DNA from 2 places in the Alteromonas sp. CNT1-28 genome. Region 2 is predicted to be linked to the other one. Evidence: predicted binding sites of a transcription regulator. Region 2 holds the regulator's gene; the other holds the start of a gene.
What was found. Region 2 encodes sigma-54, which starts transcription at its own class of promoters, with help from an activator protein. Its sites were predicted from a motif close to GTTGGCACGNNNNTNGNNT; they were not measured.

Region 1 (7,997 bases), on a different contig from region 2:
CAACGCCGCTGTTCAATACTGCAAGGCAACAGTTTCTGAACATAGCAAAGAGCTCGCTGTTGGTGGCGTCTTGAAGACGAGAAACTTCTACTTGTGATAGCTGGCTCATCCAGCCAACAGGGTTAAGCTGCACTTTCTTCATATTTTTACTTCCTATAAGTCAGTGCTTAAATCAGTGACTACGAGGTTGCGGCCGTTTCGTTTTGCTTTATAGAGGTACTCATCGGCGCGTTCAAACACAGTTTCAGTAGTATCATTGTCATTGAAACAGGTTGCGCCAAAAGATGCGGTGATTTTTACTTTTTCTTGCTTGAATTTAAACGGCATTGCAGCAAGTTTAGTTCTAACTTCATTAAGCTTCTTATCTATATCTGCCATCTGCGCCTGAGGCAGTAGCATTACAAACTCTTCTCCTCCCCACCTGGCAATAAAATCACTTTCGGACAAACTTTGCTTTAAGAATTTACTCACTACCTGAAGGGTTTTATCGCCTGCTGCGTGCCCGAATCTATCGTTGATTGACTTGAAATGATCAATATCCACAACGGCGACCGCAAGCAAGTCACCATTTTCTTTAAATTTAGTGAAAGCAGCTTCTAGTCTCTCATTATACGCCTGCCTGTTTGGAAGCCGAGTGAGGGGGTCGGTGCGGCTTTGCATTGCTTGCTCGGCCAGCTTCTTTTTATAAACGCTGGTTTGCTGCTGAAGTGTATTTATTCGCGATTGCATAGAGGAGAGCAGTGCCATTAACGCTTCTTGACCTTGCTGGTCGTTGCTTTGTTGCTCGCTTAACGTAGTCACAAGCTTTTCTACGCGAAACTGTGTCTGCTCTTTAAGTGCTTCTAAAGAACTGCTTTCCGATACGGCTTCTTCAATGTGAATAATGTCACGTTTAAGTTGCTCATTACCAGCTTGGCGCTGCTCGAACTGGGCTTGGCTACCTTGGATCGTATTGCTTACGTCGCTACTCACCTGACCTAATGAACGGTGCAGACTCTGAATCACCCTTCCTGTTAAGCTCGCCTCTGACATAGCGTCTTGAACGATCATGCGTAAAATTACAACGCAGCTTTTAAGCAGTTGGTCTTCATCCATGCCTTCATCAAGACGTTGCTTTATATCGTTGAGTTGCTGATCGTTAGGTTTTTTTTGCGCATAAGAAGCAATAAGGTGATTAAGCTCAACCAAAATAGAACGGTAGTGAGGGTTATCATCTTTAATCGAATGAGCCGATGTGCTTTCATTGCTAGTGGACTTAGTTTCTGTAATTTCAGATGGCTCAAGTCCAACCATTTCCTTGTTGAGCGCAATGCGGTGAAGCGCGATGGCTTTTGAATAGAGTTTATAAATACTGAAAATATCACCTACAGGTTGATTTAGCTTAATCAATTCCTGCGTGGTTAACCCTTTTAATTCAGTATCTTCAAATACAATTTTCTGTAGTTGTTTCATTGCATTTTCTAGCGATGAAACAGTATCAATACTGTACTTTCTAAGCGTTATTTCTTGATGCTGAAGTGATTTGTTGAGTTTTTCTATGCTCACAGCGGCAAGACTAAAATTAGGTGTGCCAGAAAGGTGGCCTCGTAACACCTTAAGTTCAGTATCGATCTTATCCGAGAAGCCCTCATAAAATGCTGAGAGTTTCACAATAAACTGACAAAGAAGCGCGTTATTTTGTTTTAGGGTTTGTAGTTGTTTTGCTTCCATAATCTCGTCTTTATTCTAATTCGCTATTACTGCCGCGGCTCAGGTAGCGTTGGTATGTACTTCACCGTTATATTACTGACGTGCTTGACGATGATTAGCAAAAGGCGCTTCATAATTTGAACGGAAAGGGTTGATATCTAAACCTCCTCGTCGTGTGTAACGCGCACAAACGGTTAACTTATCTGGCTGACAATGCTGCATGATGTCGTTGTAAATGCGCTCAACGCATTGCTCATGAAACTCGTTGTGTTGCCTAAAGCTAATTAGATATTTCAAAAGCCCTTCGTGTTCAATAGCTTTTCCTTCATACCTTATTTGAATACTAGCCCAATCTGGCTGACTTGTGATTAAACAATTAGATTTAAGTAAATGAGAAACAAGCGTCTCTTGAACTCCTGTTACATTTTTCGCAACAGTCAAGTATTGAGTATTAGGGGAATATTGATCGATTTCTACATCCAGACTATCTAACAAGGTTCCGTTAAATTCTTGGAATTGTAGCGAAGAAAACTGCTCTGGAAGAATTAGTTTTACCTCGACAGGCTCCCCTGCGCACGCTGACAAATCCGCTTGAAGCACTTGTCGTACGTCCTCTGCTGAAGCGAATTTTGTTTGGTTGAAGCTATTCAAATACAGTTTAAATGATTTTGATTCGATTAGATTCTTTGAGGTGATAGGAACGTGGCATTCTAAAATTGCCACATTAGGTTTACCCTTTAAATTTAGCCAAGAAAGTTCGTATCCTGTCCAAGTGTCGATACCATCAAAAGGTAAACCGGAGCCAGCCAGGTTCAACGTATCACGACTTAGACTGCGCGGCACGCCTTGCAACAAGTCAGGATTATATTCAAATTCATAGTCAACCTGTTTACCCAAAGAGAGGTCATCAGGTGCAGAGATAGTAATTTTTTGAGGTGAGTTGTCCGTCGACATAAGAACCTTTTATGCATCTACGCGGGATTAAAAGTGTTGAACTGCACAGCGACACACAGTCTTACAGCACAGTAGAATTAACCCCAGTATTGACTTAACTGTTTAGTTGTATAGTGTACCCCAAAAATACGCAGGTAACGTCATAATGGCTCTAACAATTTCAGCACAATTAGATAAATTTGTATCATCTTATGTCGAACAGGCCGAGGGACTCAAGATAGCATTTGATAGCGAGTGGCCCTCGCCGTGCTATGAGACGACGGCGCAAGACGGTGAACTTGTTAGATGGTCTCCTACGCTTCAATCGCCTGTGCAGTCTTTCAGTAATGTTGAAGAGGCATTATCGCTAAAGCTAAATCCTGACTACTGCGAGTATTTTACTCGTTACTACAGCGATAATTTAAAGGCTAACGCCCCGCAAGGTCGCTGTGAATTGCTTCAAGTTTTCAATACCGAAGATTTTGAAAGATTACAGCAAAACTTGATTGGGCATTTGTTGATGAAGCAAAGACTTAGGCAAGCGCCAACATTGTTTTTTGGTTTAACTGACGAAGAAGATTTTATTTTAACCGTTGTCAACGAAAGTGGCGAAGTGGCACTCGAGCAGGTTGGCAGAGAGCCTGCCAAAATTCTTGCGCCATCTCTTGCGGTGTTTATTGAGCAACTTACACCTGCTATATGACGTTGACGCTATGACTGACGTCAATCAGACCTAAAATTACCGGCCTGCAAGACTAAAAGCTATTGGGCGTTAATAATTTTATGTAGCGCCCGCTTTAACTCCGCCACTTCTTTTTCTAACGTCTCTACCCGTGCATGCAAATTGCCCGGCTCATCAGTTGTGGCGACAGGATTTTGTTGCGCTACGTTTTCTTCGTTAGATACCTCTAGCTTAGGTTTGTGTGCGTTAAATCGCTTAATCGCTTCAATAGCTTCGGTTACCGATACCTTAAAGGGAGCTTTTGCACGTAAAATGCCTACGGACGGTGTTTTTCCTTCTTTATGCATTTGAAGGCACAAAACGTGAAGTTGCTGCAGGTTAGCGTTACTCATAATACGAAAATGGTTCAAAGTCATGAATAGTCGCAGTGTAGCCTGTCTACGTAGTCAATTTCACTAATAAGTTACTGATTTCACTATTTTTCAAAGTCTTCGTAGAATGGTGTTATTAAGATTATTATAAAAATCAATGATTTAATTTTTGGCCTTAATCTTGTTTACCAATCATAACTTACATTATCACGCATAAACGCAGTGGTTCTTACGTTAGCGTATTTATGTCTATTCAGTGTCGGTTCACAAAGTAGGCGTAGTATCGAATAAAAACAACACACATAATTAAGGAATTCACATGAAAACGGTTCTTCTTTCAGTAGCTTTGGCATCTTCAGTTTTGCTTTCAGGTTGTGTCGTATCAGTAGGTGGCGGTTCAGATAGTCACTATGGTGCTGATTGGGAAGGCAGAGAGTTTAACAATCGTAAACACATTGCGAATCTTGAAACAGGGACAACTTACGAAAGTGTATTGAGAAAAATGGGCGTTGCGGATTTCAATGAACTGTTCGAAAAGCAAGACGGCACATATCGCGTACTTTACTACCGAACTCAAAAAACGATGGGCGATGGTATCACCACAAAAGACGAGTGTACGCCGTTGGTTTTCAGAAATGGAAACTTAGTTGGCTGGGGTGACAGTGCTTATAGCTTAATGCACTAATAATCGTTAGTTGGTAATTGATTACGAAAGTATGCATTACTAACTGTTTTTAAATGTTAATAAAAAGTTAACATGCAGGGGTTTTTCGCGTAGGCTAAAGTTTAATCAGTTTAAGTGGGTGGTTGGCGCAATGATAAAAGTTGTGCGGTAGTGTCCACTTCTCTCATTTTGTTTAAATGGGTAAAAGCAGTTGTATAACTTTGCGTACAAGGAGCCCCTGATGAATACTGATGCTATTAATAATGCAATAGCCCCCTTGCAAGACACGGTTAAAGCAATCTATCTATCTGTAGATGATCTCAAAGTTGCCGCCTCTATTCTTTACAATGCGTATGTAGATGACCCATTGTTCATTGACATTTTCCAAGCAGAAAAAGAAGGTTATGAAAGCCGTCTACGGTCAGCTATCCGTGAAGAGCTCAATGCATTTTGGGTTGCAGAGCAGCCGATGATTGGCCTGTTCGATGATGAGCGGCTTATTGCCGTTGCATGCTTGACCGCGCCCGATGCAGCATTTGGTTCAGGACGTTACTGGCACTGGAGATTGCGGATGCTTTTAACGGCAGGTTTGTTCGGTACAAAGCAAATGCTAGAGAAAGAAGAAAAAGTGCGAGCATTAGTTCCCGCCGATAACTTCCACATGCTGAGTTTCATTGCAGTACATCCAGATTATCAACATCATGGGCTTGGGCATATTTTACTTGGCGCTATTGATAGCGTGGTAGAGGAAGATGAAAAAAGTGAGGGTGTTTCGGTATTCGTGACTATAGAAAAACATCGCGCTTTCTTTAACGATGACAATTATCAGGTTGTAGGACAACTAAGCCTTTCTCATGTGAACGGTGAGGTAATGTTCAGGCTAAAATGATGTTTTTTTATTCGTTGTGATACTCCTACCAAAACGTCATACGTTGCAGTTCCAATCTTTACACCAAATTTACTACAGCGTTTGTAAGACATTTCCTACAAACGCTGTGAGTGATCTTACCTAAATGATGAAAGATTAATTTATACTAAAGTATAAAGTTATTGATTATATTGAAGTTTTTAAAAATTAGTCAAAAGTCGTACAAGAATCTTTCTTAAATCTCTGTAATTCAATATGGCGGTAATAATTGGAAGGGATACTATGAACATGTCACAAGGAAACACGACGAGTCACGGATTGAGTCAAGGATCATCAACGGAATAAGTTAGGACAACTTAAGGATGAGACTCCCACAAGGCAGTGGGGAAAGGGAAAGGAAAGCAGATAGGACACTGCATTAACAGGATGTTAGAAACGGATTTTAAAGGATATAAAGGGATTCAGGGACGTAAAATGTGAAAGGACTTCGCATACAGGATGTAGCAGGGAAAAATGGACGAGAGCTAGCAAGGAGCTAGAGGCAAGAAGCCAACGGCAGGATAGCCATTAAGGAATTTCTAGTTTGCATGGACGAGCAAACCAAGGACGAAAGAAGGACATGCTAAGGGATTGGCAAAGCTGTAGCAGGATGTACAGCGAAAAATGGAACGAAGGAAGGGATCGTCAGCGGAGCCTGACAAGGACAGCCTCAGGATGAGGAACACTGCATGTAGGATGTGCAGTAATTTAGGAAAAAAGGAAAGGGACCTACGCATGGAAGTGTAGCTCGCACAGGAAGGCGCGAGAGTAGATGGAAAGGGGCGTATACGGATTTTAATCGGGAAGATTTTAGTCGCAAAGGATCGCGGAGAAGGATACTCAAAATTCCAGGAAAAAGGGGAGCCGCTAGGTTCCCCTTTTTTTTTGCGTTGTTTATTACCAATCCGTATGCATTTGTTATGTAAAACCTGACCTGAATGGTGAATTAAGAACCGCTCACGCTTTTTGACATAGAAGCTTAAACTCTATGCGGCGGCACCTCTGTTCGCATAACCCTTACACCTATCAATTCAACTTCCCCAGTATATCGATCCTCACCATTACTCGAAAACTCAAAGTTGAATACACTGTGCCAGTCAGGCTTTCCATATTTGAATGAAAATCGTGTTTTAGCTCTTGCCACACTCAGCAATTGTAAACCGTGTTTATCGCAGTATTGCTTTAGGTAAGTGTTTGTTTGCTCAGAAATGGCTCGAATGCGCCAAAACTGATAGCCAGTAAACCCAATAACCATCCACACCACTAACTCAAGTAACGTCATTTACTTTCTCGCTTGTGCAAACAATTGTTGAAATGCATTGCTGAGAATCTGAGGGTTGGCTTTGGAATGCAGGAGTGTTAGCACTTGTCTGCGTAACTTCGGGACTTGTACTAAATCTGAAAAGAAGCCTGCGAATAAGGCGCCCTTATGACCCTCTTTTTCATCAACGTTTGCCGCCTGCTCTAAAAAGGCACTAAGCAGTAGTGGTTCCATTTGCTCGAAATGACGTGCTGCAATAACGCTTAAAATATCAAGTCTCTGCGACTTTTCGCTTTTTAATAGTTCGAGTAGTTTGTTGTTAATGGTCGGGTTAAAGGTACCCTCTGACGTGCCTCTTAGCGCCGCTAAATTGATTTCGTCACTTTTATCTATCTCATCCAAATACGCCGCTAATAAATTTTCAGGCAGAGAAACGCTTTCACTCATTTCCATCAATGTGTTAAGGAAAACGTCCGAGTAAAGTGAGGTGTTGTTTTTAATTGCCTGCGCTAATACATCTTGTTTGGGGTGATGGCTTAGGCTATGTACAAAGTCGGCCACGCTCTGCATGGATATTTGCTGCCAATCAACAAGTTGCGGGGCTTGAATGTAGGCCTCAACTTTCTGCGACTCTTCACTTAAAGGTTGGTTTAGGGTGCGTTTAACTAATGCGTTAAATTGAGCGAGCTGCGATTGATTGGGAACAAACGAATAAGGATTATCAGGCAAAGTTTGCGCGTTTTCAGTATCTTCAGCAACAGACTGACCAAGTGCATCAACTATGATCTCTAGAAAATGATTTCTTGCTGCGGCCACCACTAAGCCTTGCTCATCAAGCGGCAGTTTCACAAACCAAATATAGTGTTGCGTGGAGGCATTTTTATTCCAAAAGACGATGCCGAACCACGCATGCTGCTGACGAGGGTAGGGCGCGTAAGCACTGCCGTTTTCTATTTCTAGAAAGGTTTGACTATCGGTGGGTTCAAGGCGACGACCTAAATCAAAAACCTGATATTCAGTGCCTGCATGTAACAAAAACTCGCTGATAGAATTAATACCGTTAGCGCTCATAACTCGTTCCAAAATACTGCTTTAATCAAAATTTGCCAGGCTGTCACATCTATTCAAAGGGGCACATCGATGAGATACCGCCAACAAAGACGGGTAATGGTATCACAGCAGAAGAAATTCAACGATAAGACACGCGGACTTATGTTGACCTTTAGCCCCTGATATACTGCGCGCTTCGAAATAGAAGCGTTTTTGAATTGCGGAGAGGATGTGATTAAAACGAATAGCACTCATCACATAGCATTAAGTAAAGCATTGATACAATTAGAAACAGACATGTATCAGGATGGTATTTGGCCAAATGAAGAGCCTTCGGAACAAGACCTAAATAATGCTATGGAAAGTGCGGTTCCTTTTGCGGTCGACTGTTTAGCGTTTGAGAGTTGGTTGGCTTTTATTTTTATACCCAAAATGCGCAT
Region 2 (7,997 bases):
AAAATAGGCTCGAACACCCAGTTTATCGACGGTAAAAATAAAACCGCGTTGTACAAAGACGACGTACTCATAACTCAAGGCTCTTTGGTTATTGAAGCTGACGAAGTGGAAGTAATTGCCACTGACGGTGGTGGTCGTGAAATATTTATTGCTAGAGGAAAGCCTGCAAGCTATTCCCAGCAATTGGAAGACGGCACGCCAGTTTCGGCAAAAGCTAATGAAATACGCTATGAAGTGGTGAACCGAACGATTTCTCTTGCCGGAAACGCAGAGTTGAAACAAGACACCAGTAAAGTACAGGGTGACAACATCACGTTCGATATGATTACCGAGCAATTGCTAGCGACTGGCGGCGCAGGTAAGGATGGTGAGGGTCGAGTGACCACAGTATTCACACCTGAGACCATTCGCAAAACTTCGTCTAAGAAAGACAAAAAAGACAACGAGGGCAATGAATAGCAATGGCAACTTTGAGCGCTAAAAATCTTGCTAAGGCTTACAAGTCAAGACAGGTTGTTCGAGATGTAAGTCTGTCTGTCTCAACGGGTCAAATTGTTGGTCTTCTTGGCCCAAATGGCGCTGGTAAGACCACCACATTCTACATGATTGTTGGTTTAGTGAATCTGGATAAAGGCAAGATTGAAATCGACGACAATGAGCTAACTCATCAGCCCATGCACGAGCGCGCACGCCGCGGAATTGGCTACCTACCGCAGGAAGCCTCTATTTTCAGAAAGCTCACAGTGCATGAAAATATCATGGCCATTTTGCAAACCCGTAAAGATTTAAATTCACAACAGCAAGAAGAAGAAGCTGATGCGCTACTTGATGAATTTAATATTAACCATATACGTAATAGTACGGGGATGAGTTTGTCAGGGGGCGAACGCCGACGCGTTGAGATTGCCCGCGCTCTGGCAGCAAAACCGCAATTTATTTTGTTAGACGAACCATTTGCTGGTGTTGATCCAATATCAGTTAATGATATAAAGAAGATAATACAACATCTTCGCGATAGGGGTATTGGAATCCTTATCACAGACCATAACGTACGAGAGACATTGGATGTTTGTGAAAAGGCGTACATTGTGAGTCATGGCGAGCTTATTGCGCAAGGAACGGCGGAACAGGTTTTAAGTAATCAAAAAGTAAGGGATGTATACCTAGGCGAACAATTCAGGCTATAGTTAATGTAACCGAATTGTCATTTTTCAGTTTCGCTCTGGTATATTCAATTTAGAGCATTTAAATAAGACGTAGATGAAACCATCTTTACAGCTAAAATTTAGCCAACAACTTACCATGACACCACAGCTTCAGCAGGCCATTAAACTGCTGCAGCTTTCTACACTTGATCTTCAACAAGAGATCCAAGAAGCGCTCGATTCTAATCCGCTATTAGAAGTTGAAGAAGGTAACGACGAGCCGCAACTAGAAAAGAACAATATCGACAACGATGACAGCGGCTCTGAGGCCACTGCTTCTGCATCTAGTGACACACTAGAAGCCGGCGATGCACTTGAGAAAAACGATCTTCCCGATGAGCTGCCAATCGACAGCACATGGGACGAATACTATTCTGCTTCATCTTCGCCTGCTCCGGGTCCATCCAATGACGACGAGCAAATCTTCCAAGGTGAGACTACTGAAGATATTCAAGAGCACCTTCTTTGGCAAATGCGCCTTACCCATTTCTCGGATACCGATCGCGCAATCGCTACAGCAATCATCGACTCTATTGACGAGTCAGGTTATTTAACCGTTACCCTTGATGATATTTTAGAAGCGGTTAACGATGATGATATGGAAGAGCCGATTGAAATGGACGAAATAGAATGTGTGCTAAAGCGCATTCAGATGTTCGACCCTATTGGTTCTGGCTCACGCTCTCCACAAGAATGTTTGATGGTGCAATTGCGCCAATTTTCAGAAGACACACCGTGGCTTGCTGAAGCAAAGCAACTAATTGAAGAGTACTCTGACTTACTGAGCAGCAAAGACTATCGTACGCTTATGCGTAAAAGCCGATTGAAAGAAGATCAGCTACGCGAGGCAATGCGTTTACTGCAAACCTTGAATCCTCGCCCAGGTAGTGCTTTAGTTACTAAAGAGCCTGAGTACGTTATTCCTGATGTCTCAGTAACCAAGAAAAATGGCCGTTGGGTGGTTGAGCTGAACCCCGACAGTCTGCCTAAATTAAGCGTAAATCAACAATACGCTGCAATGAGTCGCCGTGCCAAGAATAGTAGCGATTCACAATTCATCCGCTCACACATGCAAGAGGCTAAGTGGTTCATAAAGAGCCTTGAATCTCGTAACGAAACCTTAATGAAGGTTGCAAACTGCATTGTGCAGCAGCAAATGGGCTTTTTTGAGCACGGCCCGGAAATGATGAAACCAATGGTGCTAAATGATGTCGCAGAAATGGTAGATATGCACGAATCCACTATTTCGCGAGTGACAACGCAAAAGTACATGCATACGCCACGTGGAATCTTCGAATTGAAGTATTTCTTCTCAAGCCACGTTGCAACAGAGTCTGGTGGTGAATGTTCATCTACAGCGATTCGTGCATTGATCAAGAAATTAGTGGCCGCTGAAAAGCCTAGCAAGCCGCTAAGTGATAGCAAGATTGCTTCATTGTTGGCCGAACAAGGCATTAAAGTTGCCCGGCGAACAATAGCAAAGTACCGGGAATCGTTGTCGATCCCGCCGTCGAACCAACGCAAAAGCCTTATTTAATCGGGCTTAATAATATAAGGAAGACGAAATATGCAAATCAACCTTACTGGTCATCATGTCGAAATCACCGACTCTTTGCGTAATTATGTCGATACGAAGTTCAGCAAACTTGAACGTCACTTTGATCACATTTCTAATGTGCATGTCATCCTGAACGTTGAAAAATTAAATCAAAAAGCCGAAGCGACCGTTCATTTAAGTGGCGCTGAAGTATTCGCATCCTCAGAAAATACCGACATGTATGCGGCGATTGACAGCATGGTTGATAAACTCGACCGGCAGGTAATCAAGCATAAGGAAAAACTGAAAAAACATTAGTAGTTAATTAAGCATGGATATACAAGCCATCGTAAGTCTGGACCGCACCGAGTGTGCGGTTCAGTGTAATAGTAAAAAGCGAATTCTTGAGATCATCGCTGATATCGCTGCCAAGCAAAACGAGAACATTGATCAGGCAACGGTACTCAACAGTTTGATGGCTCGAGAGCGTATGGGTAGTACAGGCATTGGCAATGGTATCGCCCTGCCCCACGGGCGCCTGCCGGGCCTCGAGAAAGTGATTGCCATTGTTGTAACCAGCACGCCAGCAATTGACTTCGACGCCCTTGACGAGAAACCCGTAGACATCTTTTTTGCGCTACTCGTTCCCGAGGAACAGACCGAAGGACACCTTCAAACGCTGGCCACCGTGGCTGGTAAACTAAGCGACAAAGAAACGATTAAAGCAATACGTCGCGCAACGACAAGCGACGATATTCTATCTGCATTAAGTTAAACATTAAGCGCCTATTAACCGTTTAGTGGGCGCCTAATTCAACAAGGCGTATGTGATAAAACCAGAGTATTAGGGAGAAAGTAGGTGAAGCTGATAATAATCAGTGGTCGTTCGGGGTCTGGTAAGTCTGTCGCACTTCGCGCATTGGAAGATTTAGGTTATTACTGTGTTGATAATATCCCGGTAAACTTACTTCCCACCTTAACCCATACAGTTGTTGACGAGTACGATCAGGTTGCGGTAAGTATCGATGTGAGAAACTTACCTAAAAATCCTGACGATTTGGTAGAAATTCTAGACTACCTGCCTTCTTCGTGGTCGATGACCATTGTTTACATTGACGCGAGCGATGATGTACTGGTTAAGCGTTTTAGCGAAACACGTCGTCTTCACCCTCTCGCCAAGCTTAATAAATCGCTTTCAGAAGCCATTAAAGCCGAGTCTGCCCTACTTGCTCCTATTGCTGAACGCGCAGATTTATATTTAGACACAGATAAGCTTACCATTCACCAACTGGCTGAGTTAATTCGAGAGCGTATCCTGGGTAAGAAAAGCTCACGCCTTGTGCTTGTGTTTGAGTCGTTTGGCTTTAAGCACGGTATTCCTAAAGATGCGGATTACGTTTTTGATGCCCGCTTTTTACCTAACCCCCACTGGGAGCCCGACCTTAAACATCTGACCGGATTAGACGCACCAGTAGAAGTATTTTTGGGGTCGCAGCCTGTAGTGACCAAGTTCATTTGGCAAATTCAGAATTTAATAACGACATGGCTGCCTCATTTAGAGCGCAATAACAGAAGTTACGTAACCGTAGCCATTGGCTGTACTGGTGGCCAACACCGTTCGGTTTATATCGCACAGACCCTGTCGAAAACCTTCAGTGAAATACACCCTGATGTACAAATTCGCCATAGAGAGCTGAATCAGTAATGACTATTCAAAAAACGCTAACTATCGTCAATAAGTTAGGGTTGCATGCAAGAGCGGCGACCCAACTGGTTAAACTGGCTAATCAATTCGACGCTAAAATCATCTTAAAAAAAGGCGATAAAGAAGCAGACGCAAGCAGTGTATTGGGATTAATGATGCTTGAAAGCCATCAAGGTGAACAGGTAGATGTGATTGTGGACGGCAGTGATGCTGTTGATGCACTTGCTGCTATTGAAGAGCTTATTGAGGGCAGATTTAACGAAGACGAATAGTCTTACTTGCCCAATCCATTGACCAATTAATCAACACTTAGCGCAGTTATCTTAAAATCCTGCGCAAAACCTACGCAATTATCATGACAGACTCATCATAATTGCGATATTCTACGCCCACTTAGGCTCTATGGCCTGCATTGTTCATCTTTTAGCTTGTAGGAATAACGCCTTATGGCAGAAGCGCTTGTTTCTAAATACGTACAAACTCAGTTACGCGCACTCAACGCTGCGTTGACCAACGGTCAATTCGTATCTGTACGTAAGCTTCTGCTTGAATTACCGCCTTCAGACGTCGCCCACATTCTTGAATCTAGCCCAAGCAGAACCCGTGACGAATTATGGGAGCTCATTGATGGTGACTTTCACGGCGACATTTTAGAAGAACTGTCTGACGATGTTCGAAACGGTATCATTACAAAAATGCTTCCCGCTAATGTGGTTGACGCACTTGAAGAGATGGATACCGATGACTTAGCAGAGACGCTAAGCAGCCTTCCCGAGCCAGTATTGGCCGATATTCTAGATTCGATGGATGCACAAGATCGCGTGCGCGCAGAGCAAGCGCTGTCTTACGGTGAGGAAACCGCTGGTTTCATCATGAACACCGACACCATCACATTACGTCCAGATGTGACCATTGACGTGGTTCTGCGCTATATCCGCTTAAAAGGTGAGCTACCTGAGAATACGGATACGTTTTACGTGGTAAACCGAACTGACAACCTTGTTGGTATTGTTCCGGTTACCCGTTTACTCACCGCAGATACCGACGATAAAGTGTCTGACGTTATGGACGAGGAATCTGAAGCGATTCCTGTGAATATGCCAGACGATGAAGTCGCAAGCCTGTTCGAGCGATACAATTGGCTTTCAGCACCTGTTGTAGATGAAAACCATCGCTTAGTGGGCCGAATTACCATTGATGACGTGGTTGATATTATTCGTGAGGACGCCGAGCACTCGATGATGAGTATGGCGGGTCTTGATGACGACGAAGATACCTTTGCACCCGTTATGCAAAGTACCAAACGACGCTCGGTGTGGCTGGCGGTAAACTTAGTGACGGCGCTAATGGCTGCGATGGTGAGTGATCTATTTGAAGCAACGCTCAGCCAACTGGCTGTGTTAGCTATATTAAATACCATTGTCCCCAGTATGGGCGGTGTAGCGGGTAATCAGACGCTAACGCTAGTTATTCGCGGTATGGCACTAGGCCATGTTAACGCGAGTAACTCACGATGGCTTATCAGTAAAGAAATATCCATCGGCTTTTTAAACGGTGCCATTTGGGCGGTGCTTATTGCCTCTGTCATCGCGTTATGGAAACAAGATTACATGCTGGGCGTAATTATTGCCTTTGCCATGATGGTAAACATGATTGCAGCTGCTTTAGCGGGCGCAACCTTACCTATGATCATGAAGCGTCTTAAGATAGACCCTGCCCTAGCTGGCAGTGTTATCTTAACTACGATAACCGATGTAGTGGGTATTTTTGCTTTCTTAGGTACTGCGACGCTGTTTCTAATTTAAGTTAATTTTGAACTCTCATGCCTGATAGGGCATGGGTGAGCTAAACAACACTCATGCAATAAGCGCTTTCTCTATATATCCATTGACGTTCAGCTTGTAACCCACACCCCAGACGGTTTCTACTAGCTGTCCGCCATTTTCAATACTGTTGATTTTATCAAGCTTAGTGCGTAACCGATTTATATGGGTATTCACCGTGTGCTCGTAGCCTTCGTGGTTATAGCCCCACACCTCACTGAGCAATTGATTGCGAGAAAAAACTTGGTTTGGATGACGACAAAAATAATCCAGTAGCGCAAACTCCCTAGCCGTTAACGTTAGCACTTGGCCATTTAGGGTTACGCTATGAAAACGCTGGTCGATTTTAAGGGGTCCTATTTCGATGCGCTCTTCACTACCTTGAGATGGTCTTAAATGTGCTTGGCTAGGCATACTCCTACGCATATGGGAGCGAATACGGGCAGTAAACATGCGTGCATCAAATGGCCCTGATAGATAATCATCTACGCCTACTTCATAGTAGTTTGCTTCATCTACCTCTTCGTCGGCCACATCGTCTGTCATCGCGTCACTTTCCACTGCCATCACCCAACTTTCGGGGTTCGTATCAACAAGGCCTTTTATACGATTAAGACAGATAATATTTCCATGCGACTCAACAATAACGAGCGAATAATGCTGCGCCTTAAGCAGCGACTCTGCGGATTGAAAATTAGAGACTGCGTCGTAAAGAAAGCTATGCTTACTTAAGCATTGCGATATGTTCTGTTGAAACTTATTTCCACTGTAGATGATAAGGATCATATCTCGCTCCTAATTCGCCAATAAAAAACAAGACCAGTGTGATCGTGGTTTTCTTTCACAGTGATTACAATTTTTTTAAAAAATATAAATTCAGAATTTATAACAGCACTGTTATTTATTGAGACGAATCTGTGTGCGTTTTGTGAAAGTTCTGTGATGAATTGGACATTTTACTGCCCTAAATTTTTATGCGATTTAAGCCATAAATAAGGACAATAAAATGAAATTCACTAAACTTGCTAGCGCAACGCTTTTGTCGCTAGCAGCAGTATCAGTAAGCCAAGCTGTCACTTTAGACGTTGAAATTACCAACCTGACTCAGGCGCAGAGTTTTACGCCGCGCTTAGTCATAGCTCACGATGACACCGTCGATGCCTTTGAAGTTGGGCAACCTGCGTCGTCAGCTTTAGCGTGGTTAGCTGAAGCTGGTGTTATTGACGACGAACAAAATGCTGATTCAAGCGGCGCAAACTTTGAAGCGTTACTCGGCCCTGTTGATACCGACAATGGTTCAAATACGTGGCACCGTTTTGGCGGACTTCTCGCGCCGAAAGCTACGTTAAGCTATCCCTTCGATACTATGGACAAGCCATATCTTTCGCTACTTTCCATGCTAATACCTACTAACGACGCTTTTGTTGGTATGGACAGTATTGAAATTCCAACCGAGCCGGGTACCTACACTTATTACCTTAATGCATACGACGCCGGTACTGAGCTTAATGATGAATTAAATAGTGCCCGTACAGATGTTGTTGAAGCTGGGACCGGAAACGCGCTGGGTGGATATGGCGTACCGGGTGTTGCCGGTGGCGGCGCTCCCACTCGTATTGTTGATTTGGGTACAGGTGGCACGGGTGTGGGTGCACAAATCGTTAATGGCGAAATTGAAGATGGTGAAGATGGCCCAGTACACATCCACCGCAATGCGCTTGGTGATA

Region 1: the regulator sigma-54 is predicted to act here: its motif matches at 3,844-3,862, upstream of MHN02_RS02125 (DUF3192 domain-containing protein).

What each region holds. Positions count from the first base shown of each region.
Region 1 is NZ_JAKREZ010000002.1:94,468-102,464, forward strand. Features, by position in the region: gene ppnN (nucleotide 5'-monophosphate nucleosidase PpnN) at 1-142, opposite strand, end outside; gene MHN02_RS02105 (diguanylate cyclase) at 154-1,710, opposite strand; gene queF (NADPH-dependent 7-cyano-7-deazaguanine reductase QueF) at 1,783-2,643, opposite strand; gene syd (SecY-interacting protein) at 2,789-3,325, shown strand; gene MHN02_RS02120 (hypothetical protein) at 3,385-3,720, opposite strand; gene MHN02_RS02125 (DUF3192 domain-containing protein) at 3,995-4,360, shown strand; gene MHN02_RS02130 (GNAT family N-acetyltransferase) at 4,581-5,228, shown strand; gene MHN02_RS02135 (DUF3301 domain-containing protein) at 6,226-6,528, opposite strand; gene MHN02_RS02140 (DUF3549 family protein) at 6,529-7,578, opposite strand; gene MHN02_RS02145 (YqcC family protein) at 7,789-7,997, shown strand, end outside.
Region 2 is NZ_JAKREZ010000006.1:248,644-256,640, reverse strand. Features, by position in the region: gene lptA (lipopolysaccharide transport periplasmic protein LptA) at 1-459, shown strand, start outside; gene lptB (LPS export ABC transporter ATP-binding protein) at 462-1,187, shown strand; gene MHN02_RS05865 (RNA polymerase factor sigma-54) at 1,261-2,742, shown strand; gene hpf (ribosome hibernation promoting factor) at 2,773-3,060, shown strand; gene ptsN (PTS IIA-like nitrogen regulatory protein PtsN) at 3,074-3,517, shown strand; gene rapZ (RNase adapter RapZ) at 3,602-4,447, shown strand; gene MHN02_RS05845 (HPr family phosphocarrier protein) at 4,447-4,719, shown strand; gene mgtE (magnesium transporter) at 4,894-6,252, shown strand; gene MHN02_RS05835 (response regulator transcription factor) at 6,304-7,056, opposite strand; gene MHN02_RS05830 (spondin domain-containing protein) at 7,277-7,997, shown strand, end outside.